DNA from 2 places in the Laedolimicola intestinihominis genome. Region 2 is predicted to be linked to the other one. Evidence: predicted binding sites of a transcription regulator. Region 2 holds the regulator's gene; the other holds the start of a gene.
What was found. The regulator Rex, encoded in region 2, represses fermentation and respiration genes when NADH is low (regulators of the CRP and FNR family bind a similar motif). The targets are predictions, from matches to a motif close to ATTGTTAANTANTTAACAAT.
Positions count from the first base shown of each region.

Region 1: the regulator Rex is predicted to act here: its motif matches at 4,971-4,990, upstream of gap (type I glyceraldehyde-3-phosphate dehydrogenase).

Region 1 covers NZ_JBBMFE010000002.1:5,193-16,098, forward strand. Annotated here, with positions in the region: gene WMO29_RS02380 (sensor domain-containing diguanylate cyclase) at 1-551, opposite strand, end outside; gene WMO29_RS02385 (hypothetical protein) at 1,024-1,377, opposite strand; gene tpiA (triose-phosphate isomerase) at 1,573-2,322, opposite strand; gene WMO29_RS02395 (phosphoglycerate kinase) at 2,357-3,562, opposite strand; gene gap (type I glyceraldehyde-3-phosphate dehydrogenase) at 3,825-4,838, opposite strand; gene WMO29_RS02405 (histidinol-phosphatase HisJ family protein) at 5,077-5,877, shown strand; gene mnmA (tRNA 2-thiouridine(34) synthase MnmA) at 6,102-7,214, opposite strand; gene nifU (Fe-S cluster assembly scaffold protein NifU) at 7,230-7,673, opposite strand; gene nifS (cysteine desulfurase NifS) at 7,691-8,872, opposite strand; gene WMO29_RS02425 (Rrf2 family transcriptional regulator) at 8,892-9,353, opposite strand; gene WMO29_RS02430 (oligosaccharide flippase family protein) at 9,491-10,819, shown strand; gene WMO29_RS02435 (3-deoxy-7-phosphoheptulonate synthase) at 10,906-10,906, shown strand, end outside.
Region 2 covers NZ_JBBMFE010000013.1:81,741-92,646, reverse strand. Annotated here, with positions in the region: gene WMO29_RS13075 (MFS transporter) at 1-474, shown strand, start outside; gene WMO29_RS13070 (S8 family serine peptidase) at 505-1,416, shown strand; gene WMO29_RS13065 (S8 family peptidase) at 1,466-3,169, shown strand; gene WMO29_RS13060 (NADP-dependent isocitrate dehydrogenase) at 3,245-4,462, shown strand; gene WMO29_RS13055 (MBOAT family O-acyltransferase) at 4,452-5,897, shown strand; gene WMO29_RS13050 (hypothetical protein) at 5,909-6,904, shown strand; gene abc-f (ribosomal protection-like ABC-F family protein) at 6,898-8,811, opposite strand; gene WMO29_RS13040 (redox-sensing transcriptional repressor Rex) at 8,998-9,645, shown strand; gene alr (alanine racemase) at 9,740-10,906, shown strand.

The sequences.
Region 1 (10,906 bases), on a different contig from region 2:
TCAGAGACCATATAATAGGTTCTTCCTCTATAAGTATACTGGGTATTTCCTTCGCGCTGCTGTTCGATGCATTCCTGTACGTACACCGGATTCCTGTCTTTCCAGACAATATCCGCATCCGTGTAAAAAGAAATCAGATTATTTACATCCTGCGGTATCTCTGTTTTCGATGTCAAAGAAAGTAAAATCTCCCCATCTGAGCGTACAACATAACAGTCACTTTGACCTTCATACAGATTGCTTGCCATCAGGTTCTCCACAACAGACGCATCATAGCTGATTGCAAGTCCGGTGTAGCTTACGTCATTGGATATAAATACTTCAGGAAGCGGGGCGGCAAGTACGATTTTCTTTATCCCGTAAGATGCCGTATACGAAGAAATCACACGTCTGTTTTTCTGAAACATCTCATCAAAGGCTCCGGTAATACTGTCCGCTGTCCCTTTTCTGCCTGCGGCGGTAATGAACTGATTCTCTTCATTAAACATAAAGAAATCGCTATACTGCCAATCATTTTTCCCGTCCTTCAGATTTTCCCACATTTCTTTCATTTCCTGTTCCGCCTCGTGCCTGCGTAATTCTCTGCTCCAATCGGACAAAACATTCCAGTTGCGCTGGATAAAAAGAGTCAGGGTTTTTGACACCTGTGTATAGCTTTCCTGCAAATGAGCGGCATTTTCTCTGTAGATTATAGAACTGGCACTATGCATGTAGAATCTGATTCCACACAAAAGAACTATCGCCATAGCAATTACCAATGCAGTGATTCGATAATGCTTTTTCATCCTTCGCCCCTCCCCTATTGCTTTCGTATAAGTACATTATACAGATAATACCTTCTAAAATAAAGAGGGATTATCAATTTTTACATTTTTATACAATCTTTATACACCGCAAATATCCCTTTCTTTTTGCTCTATAGGAATCATAGCTTTTACACTTTAATGTAACACGGTATTTTCTAAAGATCAAAAAGAGACTGTCGCCATATGGCGGCAGTCCCTTCACTCTGCTTCTGTAGCGTTACTTTGCTTCCGTGACAGAAAGCACCTCTCCCATAAAGGGATCTACTTCCGACACTGTTCCCGTATAAGTCACCGTAACCTTATCTCCGACCTTCACCTTGTCAAGCCCCTCCGGCTTCTCCTTATCAAAGGTAAATTCGTAGGAATTTCCGGCATCATCCGTCACTATAAACATAAAATCTTTCTTTTCATCCAATGTTCCGGTAAAGGAAGCTGTCTCCTCAGATCCGGAAGCCTCCTGTGTGGTCTGGGAATTCTGCCCGCTGTCTCCCGAATTCTTTGTTCCACAACCTGTTATCATGGATGCAGTCATAGCAGTAAGAAGCATCAACATTGCAAATCTCTTTTTCATACCAAAAACCTCCTGTCATTCTTTTATTGTTTCATTTTATTAGACGATCTATACGCTCAGAAAGTTTCAGATGTTTCTGAAAATCTTTCCCTTATATCATAAAAAGCCATTCAATTAGCAATATCAGCTAAATCAAATGGCTTTTTATCACGTTTTATAGCGTTATATTTGGTTATTTTGCCTAAAATTTCAGACTTACTTGTAATTTACAATCTTTCCGAAGTCCGGCTTCAGAGCTGCGCCGCCTACCAGGCCGCCGTCGATGTCTGCCTGTGCGAAGAGCTCCGGTGCGGTAGCTGCGTTTACAGATCCGCCGTACTGGATACGGATAGCTGCTGCAGTTGCCTCATCGTAGATCTCTGCGATGCATGCGCGGATGCCTGCGCAAACTTCCTGTGCCTGCTCAGTTGTAGCTGTCTTACCGGTTCCGATAGCCCAGATCGGCTCGTAAGCGATAACTGCTTCCTTAGCCTGATCTGCGGTTACGCCCTGGAAACCAACCTTAACCTGCTGACGGATGAAGTCCATGGTTACGCCCTGCTCTCTCTGAGTCAGAGTCTCGCCGCAGCACATGATCGGTGTAAGACCATGCTCAAATGCCTTCAGCATCTTCTTATTTACAGTCTCGCTGGTCTCTGCGAAGTACTCACGTCTCTCGGAATGTCCAAGAATTACGTACTTTACGCCTGCGTCCGTCAGCATATTCGGGGAAATCTCACCTGTGTAAGCGCCCTTCTCCTCGAAGTACATGTTCTCAGCGCCAACCTGGATGTTGGATCCCTTGGTAGCCTCTACGACCGGGATGATGTCGATAGCCGGTACGCAGAATACTACGTCTACGTCATCGTTTGCTACCAGCAGCTTTAAGGTGTTTACCAGTTCTACTGCCTCGCTGGGAGTCATGTTCATTTTCCAGTTACCAGCGATAATTTTCTTTCTTGCCATTGTTTTGTTCTCCTCTTATATAAATAATGAAATCTTACAGGTCATTTGCTGCTGCTACGCCCGGAAGCTCTTTACCTTCCAGGAACTCCAGGGAAGCGCCGCCGCCTGTGGAGATGTGAGTCATCTTGTCGCCGAAGCCAAGGGTATTGACTGCTGCTGCGGAGTCGCCGCCGCCGATGATGGTGGTTGCGTCTGTCTCAGCCAGGGACTTTGCTACTGCAATGGTACCCTTTGCCAGGATCGGGTTCTCGAATACGCCCATCGGTCCGTTCCATACTACAGTCTTCGCAGACTTCACAGCCTCAGCGTACAGCTCTGCGGTCTTGGTTCCGATATCCAGACCCATCATGTCAGCCGGGATCTCGTTGGACGGTACTACAGATACCTCGATCTCTGCGTCGATGGGGTTCGGGAACTCTTTTGCGATGGTGGTGTCAACCGGAAGAAGCAGCTTCTTGCCAAGCTTCTCCGCCTTCTCCATCATTTCCTTGCAGTAGTCGATCTTCTCATCGTCTACCAGAGAGGTTCCTACCTCGTAGCCCTTTGCCTTCAGGAAGGTGTAAGCCATTCCACCGCCGATGATCAGGGTGTCGCACTTCTCAAGCAGGTTTGCGATTACGTTCAGCTTATCTGCTACCTTTGCACCGCCCAGGATTGCTACGAAGGGACGCTCCGGGTTGTTGACTGCATTGCCCAGGAAGTTGATCTCCTTCTGCATCAGGTATCCTACTACAGAAGTCTTTACATACTGAGTTACGCCTACGTTGGAGCAGTGCGCGCGGTGCGCGGTTCCGAATGCGTCGTTTACAAATACGTCTGCCAGGGAAGCCAGCTCCTTGGAGAATGCCTCGCCGTTCTTGGTCTCCTCTGCGCGGTAACGGGTGTTCTCAAGAAGAACTACCTCGCCGTCCTTCATAGCTTCTACAGCTGCCTTTGCGTTCGGTCCTACAACCTCCGGATCAGCTGCGAACTTTACTTCCTGGCCCAGAAGCTCGGAAAGTCTCTTGGCTACCGGCGCCAGGGACAGCTCCGGCTTCGGCTCTCCCTTGGGCTTGCCCAGGTGGGAGCAAAGGATAACCTTTCCGCCGTCAGCGATCAGCTTCTTGATGGTCGGCAGCGCTGCAACCAGACGATTCTCGTCTGTGATCTTGCCATCCTTCAGCGGTACGTTAAAATCGCATCTTACCAGGACACGCTGTCCTTTTACGTTGATGTCATCTACAGATTTCTTGTTTAACATCTCAATCTCTCCTTACTTGTCATGGATAAATAATAAAAAGAGGTCCGGTCCATAAAGACCGGACCTCTTAAGGTCTTATTCCTGACGGTAGTCCGCCATGCCGCTCGATTTGCCCCAGGGCACTCTCTCGCTCTTACGAGCTCACCTTGTCGCTTCGCTTCATCTCGCTGACGGGCTATCGCCCTATAGAAGCCGTAAATCCCAGCCGCTTATGTGCAAGCACAACGCGTCTGCGCTTTCCGTCTTCTGCATGGCTCAATGCTTACGCAAGCTCAGCGAAGTACTTGATTGTACGAACCATCTGAGATACATAGGAGTTCTCATTGTCGTACCAGGAAACAACCTGTACCTGAGATGTGCCGTTGCCAAGGTTTACAACCATGGTCTGAGTAGCGTCGAACAGAGAACCAAATCTCATACCAACGATATCAGAAGATACGATCTCGTCTGTGTTGTAACCGAAGGACTCGGTAGCTGCTGCCTTCATAGCTGCGTTGATTCCATCAACAGTAGCCTCACCCTTAACAACTGCGTTCAGGATAGTAGTAGAACCAGTCGGGGTCGGTACACGCTGTGCAGCGCCGATAAGCTTGCCGTTCAGCTCCGGAATAACAAGGCCGATTGCCTTAGCTGCTCCTGTGCTGTTCGGAACGATGTTGATAGCGCCTGCACGGCTTCTTCTCAGGTCACCCTTTCTCTGCGGTCCGTCAAGGATCATCTGGTCGCCTGTGTAAGCGTGGATGGTGCACATGATACCGGACTCGATCGGCATGTAGTCGTTCAGAGCCTTAGCCATCGGTGCAAGGCAGTTTGTTGTACAGGAAGCTGCGGAAATTACAGTATCCTCTTTTGTCAGTGTCTCGTGGTTTACATTGTAAACGATGGTCGGAAGGTCATTTCCAGCCGGAGCGGAGATAACTACCTTCTTAGCGCCTGCTGTGATATGAGCAGAAGCCTTCTCCTTGGAGGTGTAGAATCCGGTACACTCCAGAACTACGTCTACGCCGATCTCTCCCCACGGAAGCTCTGCTGCGTTAGCCTTTGCGTAGATCTTGATCTCTTTGCCATCAACAATGATGGAATCTTCTGTTGCAGATACGGTATCTGCCAGAGCATATTTACCCTGAGAAGAATCATATTTTAACAGGTGAGCAAGCATCTTCGGGCTTGTCAGGTCGTTGATTGCTACAACCTCATATCCCTCTGCGCCAAACATCTGTCTGAATGCAAGTCTGCCGATACGTCCGAAACCGTTAATCGCTACTTTTACTGCCATTTTAAATTTCCTCCTAAATATGAATTTAGATTATTCGTGGTTTTCCGCCCCTCTCAGGACAGAGCCCAACCTGCAATTATTGTACCCAATTCCATACAAAAAAGCAAGTCCCAATTCCGCAATTTCCCTGACGTTGTGCAATTTTTGTCAAAACAATGAATTTCCCGTCGATCTTTTTCTTGTCATTGTGTATTTTTTCAATTAAGATGGGTGTATATTCGTTGCAGAGGTGAAAAATATGACTGCTGATTACCATTTACATTCCTGTTTTTCCGGGGACAGTGAGACGCCCACGGAGGAAATGATAAAAAAGGGGCTAGCGCAGGGGCTTTCTCTTATGTGTATGACCGAGCACCTGGATATGGATTACCCCTATTCCGATGTAAGCTTTGACCTGGATGCGGACGCTTATTTCCGGGAAATGCATCGGCTTCAGGAGGCCTACCATGACCGCATTGAAATCCGTATCGGAGCAGAGCTTGGGATCCAGCCCCAGCTGGGGGATGCTTACCGGCAATGGCTTTCAGACAAGTCCTTCGATTTTCTGATCGGCTCCACCCACCTGGTGGATCGGTTTGACCCTTACTATCCGGATTTCTGGACCTCCTATGACGCTGCTTCCGGCGTAAACCGGTACCTGGATGTGACCCTTCAGAATATCCGGGCTTTTGATGATTTTGATGTATACGGGCATATCGATTATATCATCCGCTATGTACCGGATGGGGATCGCGTTTTTTCTTACAAAAAGCATGCCGATCAGGTGGACGCGGTTCTGAAGCTGCTGATAGAAAAGGGCAAAGGCATCGAAATCAACACCGGCGGCTACAAGGCCGGACTTTCTGAGCCAAACCCCTGTCACGACGTGCTGCGCCGCTATAAGGAGCTCGGCGGGGAAATCATTACCATGGGATCGGACGCCCATACGACGGAGTATGTGGCGTATCGGTTCGCGGACGCCAAAGAGGTGCTTCGGGAATGCGGATTTCGGTATTTTACGGTATTCCGGGAGCGGAAGGCGGAGTTTGTGCCGTTATAAATATGTTCTGTTATATAGAAAAAGGCTGCTGCAAAATGATGATTTCTCTATTTTGCAACGGCCTCTTCTTCTTTTACTATCCTTTTATCCTTCGTCTGCCAATCGCAATAATCCTCCCAAGCACATTCTTCCCAGAGTATCTTCATCTATGAATCCTCTATCAGCCCGTGCTCTGTAAGCTTTGCTTTTTCACTTTCAATATCGGCAATTACGCGATCCAGATATCACATATTCGCCTCTGAATAAAAGGGATCCGGCTGCCGCACGATGGTTCCCCCGCCCAGCACGTAGTCGCCGTCGTAGAACACGACCGCCTGGCCCGGTGTCACGGCGCGGACGGGTTCTTTAAAGTCCACACGCACCAGATCGTCTCCCTCCCGTCGGATGACGCAGGGAGAACCCTTATGATTGTAGCGGATCTTAGCCAGTACCTCTTTTCCTTCGGAGAAATCCGGCTCAGACATGTGGTTCAGGCGGTTCGCCCGAAGCGTCGTGGTGAACACGTCCTCCTGCTCGCCGATGACCACCTCGTTGGTCTCCGGGCGAATCTCGGTTACCACCACGCGGCGGCCCATGGCCAGGCCTAAGCCTTTTCGCTGGCCGATGGTGTAGTGGATGATCCCCTTATGGCGGCCCAGTACCGTACCGTCTGCGGTGACGAAATTGCCCTCCTTCGAGGGTTCTCCGGTAGTCCGCTCAATGAACCCCGCATAGTCCTGATCCGGGACGAAGCAGATCTCCTGGCTGTCCGGCTTATGGGCTACCCGGAAGCCCAGCTTCTCCGCCATTTCCCGAATTTCATCCTTGGAATAGGCTCCCACCGGCATCAATGTCCGGGAAAGCTGCTCCTGCGTCAGGTTATACAGGGCGTAGGTCTGATCCTTCGCCGCCGTTACGGAATTACGGATGGCGTAGCGGCCATTTGGCAGCTGCTCCACCCGGGCGTAATGACCGGTGGCGATGTAGTCCGCGCCGATGTCCAGGCTGCGCTTTAAAAGCGCCTCCCATTTCACATAACGGTTGCAGGCGATACAGGGATTGGGCGTCCGGCCCGCCAGATACTCCGCCACAAAATAGTCCATGACAGCTTCCTTGAAATCTGTCTTAAAATTCATCACATAATAGGGAATGTCCAGCTGGGCCGCCACTCTTCTTGCGTCATCCACCGCGGACAGGCCGCAGCAGCCGCCGTTTTCCTCCTGGGTGAACTCATCCTCATCCTGCCAGATCTGCATGGTGGCTCCGATGACCTCGTAGCCCTGTTCCTTTAAGAGATAGGCTGCCACAGAGGAATCCACGCCGCCGGACATTCCTACTACTACTTTTTTCTTAGCCATAGCTTACGATTCCTTTTAGTAGTCCTCGCCCTCTTCTTCCTCGCCCTCATGAATATCAGACTTCGGCTTCTTCAGTCCCTCGATCTTAATACCGTGCTTCTCTGCGTAATCCCAGAGTGCCGCATGAATGGCCTCCTCTGCAAGCAGGGAGCAGTGAACCTTGACAGGGGGAAGTCCGTCCAGAGCTTCCATAACGGCCTTATTCGTAACTTCCAGAGCCTGCTGGATGGTCTTGCCCTTTACCAGCTCGGTCGCCATGCTGCTGGTGGCAACGGCTGCGCCGCAGCCGAAGGTCTTGAACTTACAATCCTGGATGACGCCGTTGTCGTCGATGTCCAGGTACATCCGCATGATGTCTCCGCATTTTGCATTGCCGACGGTGCCTACGCCACTGGCGTTCTCTATCTCTCCTACGTTACGGGGATGCTGAAAATGGTCCATTACTTTTTCGCTGTACATACTTTGTTTCTCCTCTATTATTTATTTTTCTTAACGAAGTCTTCGTAAAGCGGTGACATGCTTCTCAGTCTGTCGATGATCCGCTTTAAGTTCTCCACTACGAAATCCAGATCCTCTTTCGTAATCTCCTCGTTCAGAGTCAGTCTCAAGGAACCGTGCGCAATCTCGTGGGGCAGGCCGATGGCCATCAGCACATGGGATGGATCCAGGGAACCGGATGTGCAGGCGGAACCTGAGGAACCGCAGATGCCTTCCATGTCGAGCATGATAAGCAGGGACTCACCCTCGATGAACTGGAAGCTGAAGTTCGCGTTGTTCGGAAGACGGGTGGTCCGGTGGCCATTCAGTCTGGTGTAGGGAATCTCCTTCAGGACGCGATCAATCAGGTAATCACGAAGCTCAATCTCTTTGTCTGTACGCTCCTTCATGGTCGCCATGGCGCGCTCGACCGCCTTGCCCAGTCCTACGATACCCGGCACGTTCTCCGTACCTGCGCGGCGCTTGCGCTCCTGAGCTCCGCCATGGATAAAGGAGCGAATCTTCACGCCTTTTCGGATATACAGGAAGCCGATACCCTTGGGTCCGTTCAGCTTGTGGCCGCTGGCGCTGAGCATGTCAATATGGTACTCGTCTACATGGATCGGCACCTGACCGAAGGCCTGTACGGCGTCTGTGTGGAACAGAATGCCGTGCTCATGGGCAATCTCACCAATCTCTTTGATGGGCTGAATGGTTCCGATCTCGTTATTTGCAAACATCACGGAAATCAGGATGGTCTCCGGACGGATGGCTTTCTTCAGCTCGTCGATCTTCACGACACCATTCTCATCTACGGGCAGATAAGTAATCTCATAGCCGTGCTTCTCCAGCCACTCGCAAGTGTGCAGGATCGCATGATGCTCGATCTTTGTGGTAATAATGTGTTTTCCTTTGCTCTTATATGCCTCTGCAGTCGCTTTCAGAGCCCAGTTGTCGGACTCGCTTCCGCCTGCGGTGAAATAAATCTCCTCGGTCTGCGCGCCCAGCGCATTCGCGATGGTCTCTCTTGCTTCTGTGATGGCCTTTTTGCTCTCGCCTCCAAGGCTGTATACGGTAGAGGGGTTGCCGTAATGCTCTGTGAAATAGGGCAGCATGGCCTCTACAACTTCCGGCGCTGTCTTTGTGGTCGCCGCGTTATCCAGATAAATTAACTTCTTCATGGTGATATCTCCTTCTTTTTTAGATGCAACAGGACGTATTTTCCTTGGTCCCGGCTTCATCCTTCATGCTCCTGCTTTCTTCGACCAGCTGATCCAGCTTAATCTCATCTACGGTCCGGTTAATGCTGTCGTTAATCTTCTGCCAGACATACTTGGTCACGCAGAATTCAGAACCGCCGCAGCTGCTTTCCTCCTCCAGTCCCGGGCAGTTCACCGCGTCCAGGCTTCCCTCCAGAGCCCGCAGGATATCTCCCACGGAAATCTCGGACGCCGGAAGCGCCAGCTTGTAGCCGCCGCCCGCTCCCCGGACGCTGGTTACCAGTCCGGCCTTGCGGAGCTTCGCGATCAGCTGCTCCAGATAGCTTTCCGATATATTCTGTCTGGCGGAAATACTGGCGATGGAAACCGTCTCATTTTCGCTGTACAGGGCCAAATCAATCAACGCGCGAAGTCCATATCTTCCCTTTGTAGACAATTTCATATTGTCACCTCGCACTCAAAGGTTATTAAATTCCGAGTACTTTTGTCGGATTTCGTATTGATAATAACACTCAGGTAAGGTTCTGTCAAGCAGGTTTTTGCCATATATTACTTATAATTTTTGATTTAAGGAAATCTATGAAAAAACAGCTTCATCCGCTGGTCGGCGGCACGCTGCTTCTGACTGCGGCAGGCCTTATGACCCGCCTCATCGGCTTTTTCTATAAAATATTCTTAAGCCGCGCCATCGGTGCCGAGGGCATCGGCATCTACCAGATGATTTTTCCCATTTACGGGGTCTGTTATGCGCTGACCACCTCCGGGGCCGAGATCGCCGTTTCCCGCTTCGTCTCCCGGGAAAATGGGGCCGGACGTCCGCAGAGCGCAAGACAGGTTCTGCGCGTGGGGCTTCTCCTGGCTCTGGGGCTTGCCATCCCCACCGCTTTTCTCCTGTATGAAAATGCTGCTTTTCTGGCACGGAACATTTTACAGGAAACGCGGACGGTGCAGCTTCTTCAGATTATGGCGTTCACAATTCCCTTCGGTGCCTGCCATTCCTGCATTTGCGGCTATTATTACGGGTTAAAGAAGCCCGCGGTTCCGGCGGCTGCCCAGCTTTTCGAGCAGCTGTCCCGTGTGGGGGCTGTCTTTCTCATTTACCGGGTGGCCTGTGAACAGGGCATGGGTTTGTCCCCGCTAACCGCCGTCATTGGTCTGGTTATCGGGGAGTTTGCGTCCATGCTGTTCTGTGTCTTCTGCGTCTCCGGGCAATCTGCCCCTCCCGGAAAATCTGCGGACGGCTCCGGCGCGCCCTCCCTTTTTTCCCTGACACGGCAGATGCTGGCCATGGCGCTTCCGGTCACCGGCAACCGACTCTGCATGAATCTGCTGGCCAGCGCCGAATCCATTCTGCTGCCCCTTTGTCTCCAACAATACGGCCTGTCCACGAAGCAGGCGCTCAGCGTCTATGGAACCCTGTCCGGCATGGCCCTGTCCTTTATCCTGTTTCCCAGCGTCCTGACAGGCGCTCTGTCAGTCATGCTGCTGCCCTCCGTATCCGAATCCCAGGCTGCCGGGGACGACGCAAGCCTTTCCCGCACGGTCCGGAAAACCGTGTCCTTCTGCCTGCCGCTGGGAATCAGTTTTACCGTCCTCTTTCTGCTCTTCGGACGCTTTCTCGGGAACTTTTTCTTCCGAAGCACCCTGGCCGGAGATTTTATCCTTACCCTGGCCTGGATCTGTCCGTTTCTGTATCTGAACCACACCTTGCACAGTATCTTAAACGGCCTTGGCCGCACCGGAACCGGCTTTTTCAATAATCTGGCGGGCATTCTGATTCGCATCCTTTTTGTCCTGTGCTTTGTACCGCGCTTCGGAATCGAAGGATATTTGTGGGGACTGCTGGCAGGACAGCTGATCGTATGCGGGATGAATCTGGCTTCTTTACAGGAATTCCTACATAATTAATGTAAAATTTGCGTGACTTTTGCGTTTTCTTGTATTATGATAGAAACAGTTCGGCATCAATATACACAAACGAGGAGTTATGAAAAA
Region 2 (10,906 bases):
TCCTATGGCAAGGACGTGGGCATCAGTGATACGAACCTGTTACTGGCTCTTTTGCTGACCCAGATAGTGGCGTTCCCCTGTTCGATTCTTTTTGGACGGTTATCCAGGAAGGTGCGCAATACTACATTGATCGAGGTCTCTATCGTCAGCTATTTTGGCGTGGTACTCTTTGCGCTGCAGCTTGACAAGGCCTGGGAGTTCTGGCTTCTGGCTGTCTGGGTGGCGGTATTCCAAGGGGCGATTCAGTCTCTGTCCCGGTCTTATTTTGCGCGGATTATCCCGAAGGAGAAAGCGACAGAATTTTTCGGCTTCTTTGACATCTTCGGTAAAGGCGCGGCCTTTGTGGGAACCATGCTGATGGGTATCTCCACCCAGCTGTTCCATACATCCCGCGCGGGTGTGGCCATGCTTGCGGTAATGTTCGCGGCGGGCTTTGTGCTGTTTCGAATGGCAGTACGCTGTGGAGATGCATAAAATAACAGAAAAGCAGGGAGTCTTTTCTGTATGGATCGCGTGAGAAGGCTGCTTGAAGCACAGTCGGCATACCGGCTTGGCCTCTATGGGGAGGGCGTCGGTGTGGCGGTTGTGGATTCCGGCGTCAATGACAGACACCCGGACTTAAGGGGCCGGGTGGTTTATGCTTATAATTACCTTACAAATTCCGGTGGCGCGGCAGACGACTGCGGTCATGGAACCCATATCAGCGGAATTATCGGAGGAACCGGAGAGGCATCCGGCGGCAGGTACCAGGGACTTGCGCCGCGATGCCATTTTGTTTCCCTGAAAATTCTGGACGGCAGGGGAAATGGGGACAGTGTGGGACTAATTCGGGCCCTGCACTGGCTTTTGGAGCATGGAAAAGAATACGACGTCCGCGTTATCAATATTTCTGTGGGCGGGAGAGTACCAAAGGCTGAGATACGGACAGAGCTCATAAGCGCTGTGGAGGAAGCCTGGGACGCGGGCTTTGTAATCTGCGCGGCAGCCGGAAATCAGGGACCTGCCAGATCCAGCATTACGGTTCCGGGAACCAGTGAAAAGGTAATTACAGTGGGTTCCTCTGATGATGAACTGGCCGTTCCGGTGCGCGGCATCCGAAGGGTGCATTATTCTGGCCGGGGTCCCATATCGGCGTGCGTTCTTAAGCCGGAGGTGGTTGCTCCCGGAGCGGAAATTCGTTCCTGCCGGGCGGATTTTGAGAGTCCTGGCAATCCATTTTACAGCGTTAAATCAGGCACCTCCATGGCAACCTCTGTGACAGCAGGAGCGCTTGTCTTACTTTTGTCCGCCGAACCGGAACTTACCAATGAACAGATAAAAAAGCGGCTGCAGACAGGCTGCAGAGATCTGAAACTTGCCCCGAACCATCAAGGCTTTGGTGAAATCTGGCTGCCGGGGCTTCTGAAAAAAGCATGATCAGATAAAGAGAGCATAGGCTGTAAAAAGAACTTACGGGCGGTGCGGTATGGACGAAGCATGCAGAGAAAAAATAGTGTCGGAAAATTACGCGGATTTTATCTGGCAGACCAATGTACGGGAGGAGGATATCCGGGAAATCTATCCGGATGTATGCGTGCAGCGCATCAATGATTACTACACGGTATTTTACGCGGATCGCAGAAAATGGACGGCGGATCGGGAACGACTGTACGAGTACAGTTATGAACTATTTCCTACTTTGTATACAACGCTGCAGACGGAAAATCTGGAGGCCTCCGGAATTCTGGCTCTGCAGAATCAGCCGGTACTGAACCTTCGGGGACAGGGCGTATTGCTGGGGTTTATTGATACAGGGATTGATTATCGGAACCGCTGCTTCCTGGACAATGCGGGAAAAAGTCGGATTCTGGCCATCTGGGACCAGACGGATCAGAACGGAACGCCGCCGGAGGGTATTCACTATGGCAGTGTGTATACAAAGTCAGAGATCAATGGGGCGCTGTCTGCGGAACAGCCTTATGAAACAGTGCCTACCCGGGATATTTCCGGCCACGGAACGAAGCTTGCGTCCATTGCGGCGGGAAGCGAAAACCGTGAGACCGGCTGGATCGGAGCCGCGCCGTTGTCGTCCATTGCCATGGTAAAGCTGAAACCGGCCAAGCGTTATCTGAAGGAATATTTTCTGGTACCTGAGGAAGCGGAAGCTTATCAGGAAAATGATATCATGCTGGGGGTCCGTTTTCTGCATGAACTGGCGCAAAAGGAAAGCCTGCCCCTAGTTATCTGTCTGGCTCTTGGCAGCAATATGGGCGGCCATACCGGCACTTCGCCTTTATCCTCATATCTTAACGCCATTGCCGTCCGGGCGGGCCGCTGTATCATTCTTGCAGGGGGAAATGAGGCCAATCAGGGGCACCATTATTATGGCGTGATGGGAGAGGGGGATCCGTACCAGGATGTGGAAGTGAGGGTGGCAGAGCGGGAACAGGGCGTGATGATGGAACTGTGGAGTAACACACTGGATGTATTTTCCGTATCACTCATATCGCCTTCGGGGGAAGAGGTTCCGCGGGTCACCTCGGGACAGAAAAACTGGATGTTTGATTTCCTCTTTGAAAATACCGTGATCTATGTGAATTTCCAGACACTGAATCTCTTTAGCGGCGATCAACTGATTGTTGTCCGCATGGCGGATCCGTCTCCGGGAATCTGGCGGATCCGCGTCTACGGGGAACGTATCGTAGATGGCGTTTACAACATCTGGCTGCCGGTGACAGGCTTTGTAAGCAGTGAGACTGTATTTTTAAACTCGAATCCGGATATCACACTGACGGAGCCGGGCAATACGGAGACGCCGATTACCACAGGGGCTTACCGGTCTTCCAATGGCAGTATCTATATGGATTCCGGAAGGGGATTTACACGAAACGGGAGAATCAAGCCGGATTTAGCAGCGCCCGGGGTAGCGGTAGCGGCTTATGGGCCGGAAAACCGGGCAGTGAATCTTACCGGAACCAGTGCCGCGGCAGCAGTGACAGCCGGGGCGGCAGCACTTTTACTGGAATGGGGAGTTGTACGGAAAAACAGGCTGACGATGGGAACACTGGAAATCAAACAGCTGTTGGTTCGCGGCGCGGATCGAAGCGCGTCCCTCCTTTATCCCAACCGCTCCTGGGGCTACGGTTCCTTGAATCTCTATCAGGCATTTGCGGCGCTGGGACGATTTTGAACTTGCAGTCCCAGGGGGAATCGTCTATAATAAAGAACAAAGCGCGGAAAAACGCAAACCCTAGGAGGACCTACGATGGAAAAAATTAAGATGACAACTCCGCTGGTAGAGATGGACGGAGATGAGATGACACGGATTCTCTGGAAGATGATTAAGGATGAGCTTCTTCTTCCATTTGTTGATTTAAAGACCGAATATTATGACCTGGGACTGGAACACCGGAACGCGACGGACGATCAGGTGACTGTGGACGCTGCAGAAGCTACCAAAAAGTACGGTGTGGCGGTGAAATGTGCGACCATTACCCCTAATGCGGCTCGCATGGAGGAGTACGATTTAAAACAGATGTGGAAGAGTCCCAATGGTACCATCCGGGCGATTCTTGACGGAACAGTATTCCGGGTTCCGATTATCGTAAAGGGCATCGAACCATATGTAAAAAACTGGAAGAAGCCAATTACCGTTGCACGTCATGCTTATGGTGATGTATACAAGGCTGCGGAAATGCGGATTCCGGGTCCCGGAAAATGTGAGCTTGTATTTACCGGTGAGGATGGAACCGAGCTGCGCGAGACTATCCATGACTTCAAAGAGGGCGGCGTGGTACAGGGCATGCACAATCTGGAGAGCTCCATCGAAAGCTTTGCCAGAAGCTGCTTTTCCTACGCGGTTTCCCAGAGGCAGGATTTGTGGTTTGCCACCAAGGATACGATTTCCAAGAAATATGATCATTTCTTCAAAGATACCTTCCAGGAGATTTATGAGAAGGAATATAAAGAACAGTTTGAGAAACTGGGCATTACCTATTTTTATACGCTGATCGATGACGCGGTAGCCCGTGTGATCAAGTCCGAGGGTGGTTATATCTGGGCCTGCAAGAATTATGACGGCGACGTCATGAGTGATTTGATTGCCACTGCCTTTGGCTCATTGGCTATGATGACCTCTGTGCTGGTATCTCCGCATGGATATTACGAATATGAGGCGGCACACGGAACCGTACAGCGCCATTATTACAAGCATTTGAAGGGCGAGGAGACCTCTACCAATTCCATGGCGACCATCTTCGCATGGTCCGGCGCCTTAAGAAAGCGCGGAGAGCTGGATCAGAACCCGGCCCTGACAGAGTTTGCGGATAAACTGGAGCAGGCTTCCATTGCAACCATTGAAAACGGAAAAATGACCAAAGATTTGGCGCTAATTACGACCCTTCCGAATCCGACGGTGCTTTCCAGCGGTGATTTTATCAAAGAGATCCGAAAGACCTTAGAGGAACTTTTAAATGCTGTTTAATTCCAATGCATTTTATATATTTTTGCCTATTGTATTTGTGATTTACTGGCTGACGCCCCCGAAACACAGGTGGGGCGTCCTGCTGGTATCCAGTTACTACTTTTATATGAGCGCCAACGCGAAATACATTTTGCTGATTCTGCTGACTACGGCAGTCTCTTACGGAACGGCACTCGTGATTGAGAAAACAGAAGAACAGAAGAAAAAGAAGCTATGTATGGGTCTGGCCCTGCTGGTCTGCCTCGGTCTTTTGTTCTTTTTCAAATACTTTAATTTCCTGAGCAGTTCTGTGACAGCGCTTCTGGCGCGTGCATCGATTTCCATGAGCCCGGTGACGCTGAAGCTGGTGCTTCCGGTAGGTATCTCGTTCTATACTTTCCAGACGCTTGGATATGTGATCGACGTCTATAAGGGAAAGACGAAGGCCTGCCGCCATTTTGGAAAATACGCGGCCTTTGTGTCCTTTTTTCCGCTTCTGCTGGCCGGTCCCATTGAACGGGCGGAGCATCTGATGCCGCAGATAGAGGAAGAACATCATTTTGAGTATGACAAGGCTATCCGGGGTGCCAAGCTGATTGCATGGGGCTATTTTAAGAAAATTGCCATTGCGGATGTGCTTTCCTCCAGCGTGGATATTGTATACAATCAGGTGACAAGTTTTACAGGTCTGGCTCTTGGCGTGGCGACACTTTTTTATGCCTTCCAGGTTTACTGTGATTTTTCCGGTTATTCGGATATTGCCCGGGGGGTGGCCTGTCTTTTTGACATTGATCTGGTCAATAATTTCAAGAGCCCTTATTTCGCGGCTTCTGTGAAAGAGTTTTGGGCCAGATGGCATATTTCTCTGTCCACCTGGTTCCGGGATTATGTATATATTCCGCTGGGCGGCAGCCGTGCCGGAAAATGGAAGACGTACCGGAATCTGCTTGTGACCTTTCTGGTAAGCGGTCTCTGGCACGGGGCCAGCTGGACTTTTGTGATCTGGGGCGGACTTCACGGCGCGGCGCAGATATTCGAACGGATCTGGAATCAGTATTTCCCACCCGGAAAAGAGGGAAAAAACAGGTTCCGAGTACTTCTGACTTTTGCCTTTGTGACCCTGGCCTGGCTGTTTTTCCGGGCAAATACCATGTCAGACGCAATTTATATTCTGACCCATCTCTTTGACGGCATTACCCATCCTTTGAGTTATGTGAAGGAATGTTACGTGGCCTTCAAAAAAGCCGGGCTGATTCAGAGCAACGAACTGAAGCTGGTGCTGTTCTGGGTGGTGCTGCTTATGGCGCACGATTATATTGCGCTTAGGGAAGATGTATGTCAGTGGTTTGGCCGTTTTGGTAAGCCGGTGCGCTATACATTTTATTTCGCCCTGATTTTTGTCGTGCTTTACAGTCGTCAGCTGGGCGAGTACAGTTTTGTATACTTTCAGTTTTAATGAGGACATCTATGAGACGATTTTTACGTAAAATTGCGCCGTTTGTGATTTTTATCCTGATTCTGGAGCTGGCCATTCCCATGGCGGTGGATCCTTACAATGTTTTTCATTGGCAGAAAATCCGGGATAATGGGGTAGAGCCCAACAGCAATTACATTAAAATGCAGTACATCCTGCATAATCCGGACAAGTTTGATTCATTCCTGTTCGGTTCCTCCCGGACTGGCTTTGTGGACACAGAAAAAATTCCAGATGGAAAATGGTACAATATGTCCTATTCAGAAGGACTGCCGGCGGAGCATCTGGAGAACCTGCAGGAGATGATTGCCAATGGAATCATTCCGAAAAATGTCATGATCGGCGTGGATAATATTTCCGCCTTCGTGGATCCGTCCCTGCATCAGAATCAGTTTTACCGGATCCCCTATCCGAGGACAGATAGACTGGGATTTTATGGAAAATACCTTAGCATTAAGGGCGTTCTGCTGTCCTTGGATGTGATTCGAAATCATGAAGTGACCGATCCGGATTATGTGGAACGCTATTATCGGAGCGGAAGTACGCTCCGGGATCCGTCTCTTGGCGGAACCTTCAAGGACGATGTGCCCTACTGGGACGATTATTATACCGATTATATGGCTGATTCGCTTCTGGACATCCGGCGGATTCGGGAATTGTGCGAAGAGTATGGGATTAACCTGATTGTGTTTACCAATCCGCTTTATTACCGGACCTATCAGGAGTCCAAGCATTTCGGTTACGATCAGTACCTGGGATGGCTGGCCGGAGCAGCGGGGAGCTTTTATAACTTCAGCGGGGAAAATGCCGTGACCATGGATAAGAACTATTTTTATGAATCCAGTCATTATACAGAAGTGGTGGGAGATATGATTATCGACCGCATCTTTAACGGGGTGACGGATGAGAGCCTGGAAGATCAGGGCTTCGGCATGTATGTGACAGAAGACAATTTAGCCGAATTTAATGAAGCGCTGGCCAATCATTGAGCCAGCGCTTCCCATTGTTCGTATAGAATTTCAAGACGGGCCGCAATGGCCTCCTTTTCTTTGTGAAGTTTCATGCATTCCGCCACATTCGTGTAGACGGATTCCTGAGTCAGAAGCTGATCGATTTCGCCGTCCCGGGTCTCCAGGTCGAAGATTTCCGCTTCCGTCTTTTTGAAATCATTTTCCCGTTTCCTCTGACGTGCCTGTTCCTCTTTCTGCTGTTTCCAGTCCAGTTTTCCTGCAGATTCCGGTTCTGCCGCTTTGGCCTCCGGAAGCTCCGGGTTCTGCGTCTTCGGCGTCAGAATATCATGCTTTTCTAGATAATAATCGTAATTGCCGATATAATTGACTAACTGTCCGCCGGTCAGATCGAGGATCCGTGTGGCGGTTGTATTGATAAAATAACGGTCATGGGAGACATAAAGCACGGTGCCGGTGTAGCGGTTCAGGGCCTGCTCCAGAATCTCCTTGGAGACGATGTCCAGATGGTTGGTGGGCTCGTCAAGAATCAGAAAATTGGCCTCGGAGAGCATCAGCTTCGCCAGAGAGACACGTCCCCGTTCGCCGCCGGAGAGCTCCGAGATTCGTTTGAACACATCGTCGCCGGTGAAAAGAAAAGCGGCCAGGGTGCTTCGAATCGTTGTATTGTCCAGATCCGGGTAAGCGTCGGAAATCTCTTCAAACAGTGTCTTTTCCGGGTGCAGCACGTGATGCTCCTGATCGTAATAACCGATATGAACCTTGGAGCCCAAGGTAAAGGAACCGCTGTCAGCTTCCAGTAATCCATTCAGAATCTTTAATATTGTAGTTTTTCCGGTTCCATTGTTGCCGATAAGAGCTACCCGTTCGCCGCGCTTAACGTCGAAATTCAGATCCGTGAAGAGGGTCTGGCTGCCAAAGGATTTGGAAAGACCCTCTACGGTCAGCACGTCATTTCCGCTGACTACCTTTGGCTCCAGGGTGATATGCATCTCAGAGCGGACTTCCGTGGGTTTCTCCAGTATATCCATCTTGTCCAGCATTTTTTCGCGGCTTTCAGCCCGTTTGATGGATTTTTCCCGGTTAAAGGATTTCAGTTTTTGGATGACCTCTTCCTGATGTTTGATTTCCCGCTGCTGATTCAGCCAGGCATGCATGCGGGCTTCCCGAAGCTGTGATTTCTTCGCGGCATAGTCGGAGTAATTGCCCTGGAAGGTGGTCACCTCGCCGGCGTCAATCTCGATAATCTTCGTGGCGATCCGGTTCAGAAAATACCGGTCATGGGCAACCACCAGAACCGCGCCGTCGTAGTTCAAAAGAAAGGTTTCCAGCCAGGCGATGGAATTCATGTCCAGGTGGTTGGTGGGCTCGTCCAGCATAATGAGATCCGGATGGGAGAGCAGAAGCTTGCCTAAAGATACGCGGGTCTTCTGACCGCCGGACAGCTTGTTGACATGCTTCTCGAACTCTTCCTCTTCAAACCCCAGTCCCTTCAGGACGCCGACCACCTCGCTCTTATAGGCGTAGCCGTTTTTAAGTTCAAATTCATGGTTCATGCGGGTATACTGCTCCAGCGCCATATCCAGCGCAGTGCCGGACAGCTCCTTCATCTGCGCTTCGATCTCCCGGATACGGGTCTCCAGATCGATAACGTCCTGCTTGACCGTCAGCAGCTCCTGGTAAATGGTATGATCACTGTTCAGATCCTGATGCTGTGCCAGATAGCCGATGGTTTTGCCTTTTGCCAGAACCACCTCGCCGGAGTCTGCTTCCATTTCCCCGATGATGATTTTTAAGAGGGTGGATTTGCCTGCGCCGTTGATACCGACCACGGCGGCTTTTTCCCGATCCTCCATGTGGAAGGACGCGTTTTTCAGAATCACGTCGGTTCCGAAGGCTTTGTTTATATTTTGACATGCTAATATCATAAAAACACCTCTGTTTTTCGTTGTTGAATGTCACATGAAGTCTATTATAGCGAAAAATACAGGATTGAACAAGATAAAATCTACGATTCTTTCAGAAGAATCCAGTAAAAAGATTGACAAAAAATTTGCTTTTCGATTATAATAAAAACAGTTTTGAAAGATTTATTGAGGGATGTGCAGAATATTATGGAAGAGAGAGAGATCTCAAAAGCAGTTATCAAGCGGCTGCCGCGCTATTATCGCTATCTCGGAGAACTGATGGAAAATGGAGTAGAACGTATTTCCTCCGGCGAGCTGAGTAAACGGATGAGTGTCACGGCGTCACAGATCCGGCAGGATCTGAACAACTTTGGCGGTTTTGGGCAGCAGGGGTACGGATACAATGTCAAATATCTGTATGAGGAAATCGGCAAGATTCTGGGCCTTGACAAGAAACATAACATGATCATCATCGGCGGTGGTAATCTGGGACAGGCTCTGGCCAATTATGTGGATTTTGAAAAACGCGGTTTCTACATAAAAGGCATTTTTGATGTAAATCCTATTTTAAAGGGCTTAAGCGTCCGGGGCATCCAGATTCACATGCTGGAGGATCTGGAGAGCTTCATCAAGGATGAAGATATTCAGATTGCGGCATTGACACTGCCAAAGTCCAAGGCAGAGGAGATGACGAAGCTTCTGGTTCAGTATGGAATCAAGGCTATCTGGAATTTCGCCCATATCGATCTGGATGTTCCGTCGGACGTCCTGGTAGAGAATGTTCATTTGTCAGAGAGCCTGATGCAGCTTTCTTACAATATTACACGGTATGAGAAAGAGCATCCCCGTTCCTGACGGAGTATCGGAGTGAAGTATGATAAAAGGGAGCTTTTGGCTCCCTTTTGCATGTAAACGCATAGTATATTAAGGATAGTGAGGAGTGTCAGACGTGAAAGGATATAAGCGCGTGGCGGCTTATGTGGATTTAGATGCCATAGAAGATAATTTTGAGGCTATGAAGGCAAACCTGAAAGAAAAAACAAGAATTGCGGCTGTAGTGAAGGCCAACGGGTATGGACATGGAGCAGCGCCCATTGCTAGAATGATAGAAAAGAAGGATTATCTGTGGGGCTTTGCGGCAGCGACCATTGAAGAAGCTGCAGAGCTTCGAAGAAATGGCATTCAAAAGCCAATCCTGATTCTGGGGTACGTATTTCCGGAGGATTATGAGGAGCTGGTGCGCCTGGATATCCGCCCCACAGTATTTCGCCTGGATATGGCGAAGGAACTGTCTGCGGAAGCAGTTCGACAGCAAAAAGAAGTGAGTGTTCATATTAAAGTAGATACCGGTATGAGCCGGATTGGATTTGCGGATACCAAAGAGAGCGTGCAGGATGTCTGCGCTATCAGTAAGCTTCCGGGCATCAGGATGGAGGGGCTGTTTACCCATTTTGCCAAATCTGACGAGCTGGATAAAGCGGCTACCGAGAAGCAGCTTGCCCGGTACTGCGCGTTCCGGGAAGCCTGTGAGGCAGCCGGCGTGAAATTTCAGATTCATCACTGCTCCAACAGCGCCGGCATCATTGATTTGCCGGAGGTAAATCTGGATATGGTACGGGCTGGTATTACGGTATACGGTCTGTATCCTTCCGACGAGGTGAAGAAGGAGCTGGTTCCCCTGAGACCGGCGATGGAGATGAAAAGTCATATTGTACATGTAAAGACCATCGCGCCCGGAACGGAAGTAAGCTATGGCGGCATTTATACGGCTGATTCTGCGCGCCGGATTGCTACCGTCCCTGTGGGCTATGCGGACGGGTATCCGAGAAGCCTGTCCAATAAGGGCGTGGTACTGATCGCTGGTAAGCGGGCGCCTATCTGCGGCAGAGTCTGTATGGATCAGATGATGGTAGATGTGACGGAGATTCCGGAAGCAGTTCCGGGCATGGAAGTGACCATGTTTGGCAAAAACGGAGAAGCGGTTCTGTCCGTGGATGAACTGGCGGAGCTGTCCGGGCGGTTTAACTACGAATTTGTCTGTGATTTGTCCCAGCGCGTTCCGCGGATTTATCTGCGGCACGGGCAGGTGTCTGAGATTCACGATTTCTACGCCTGA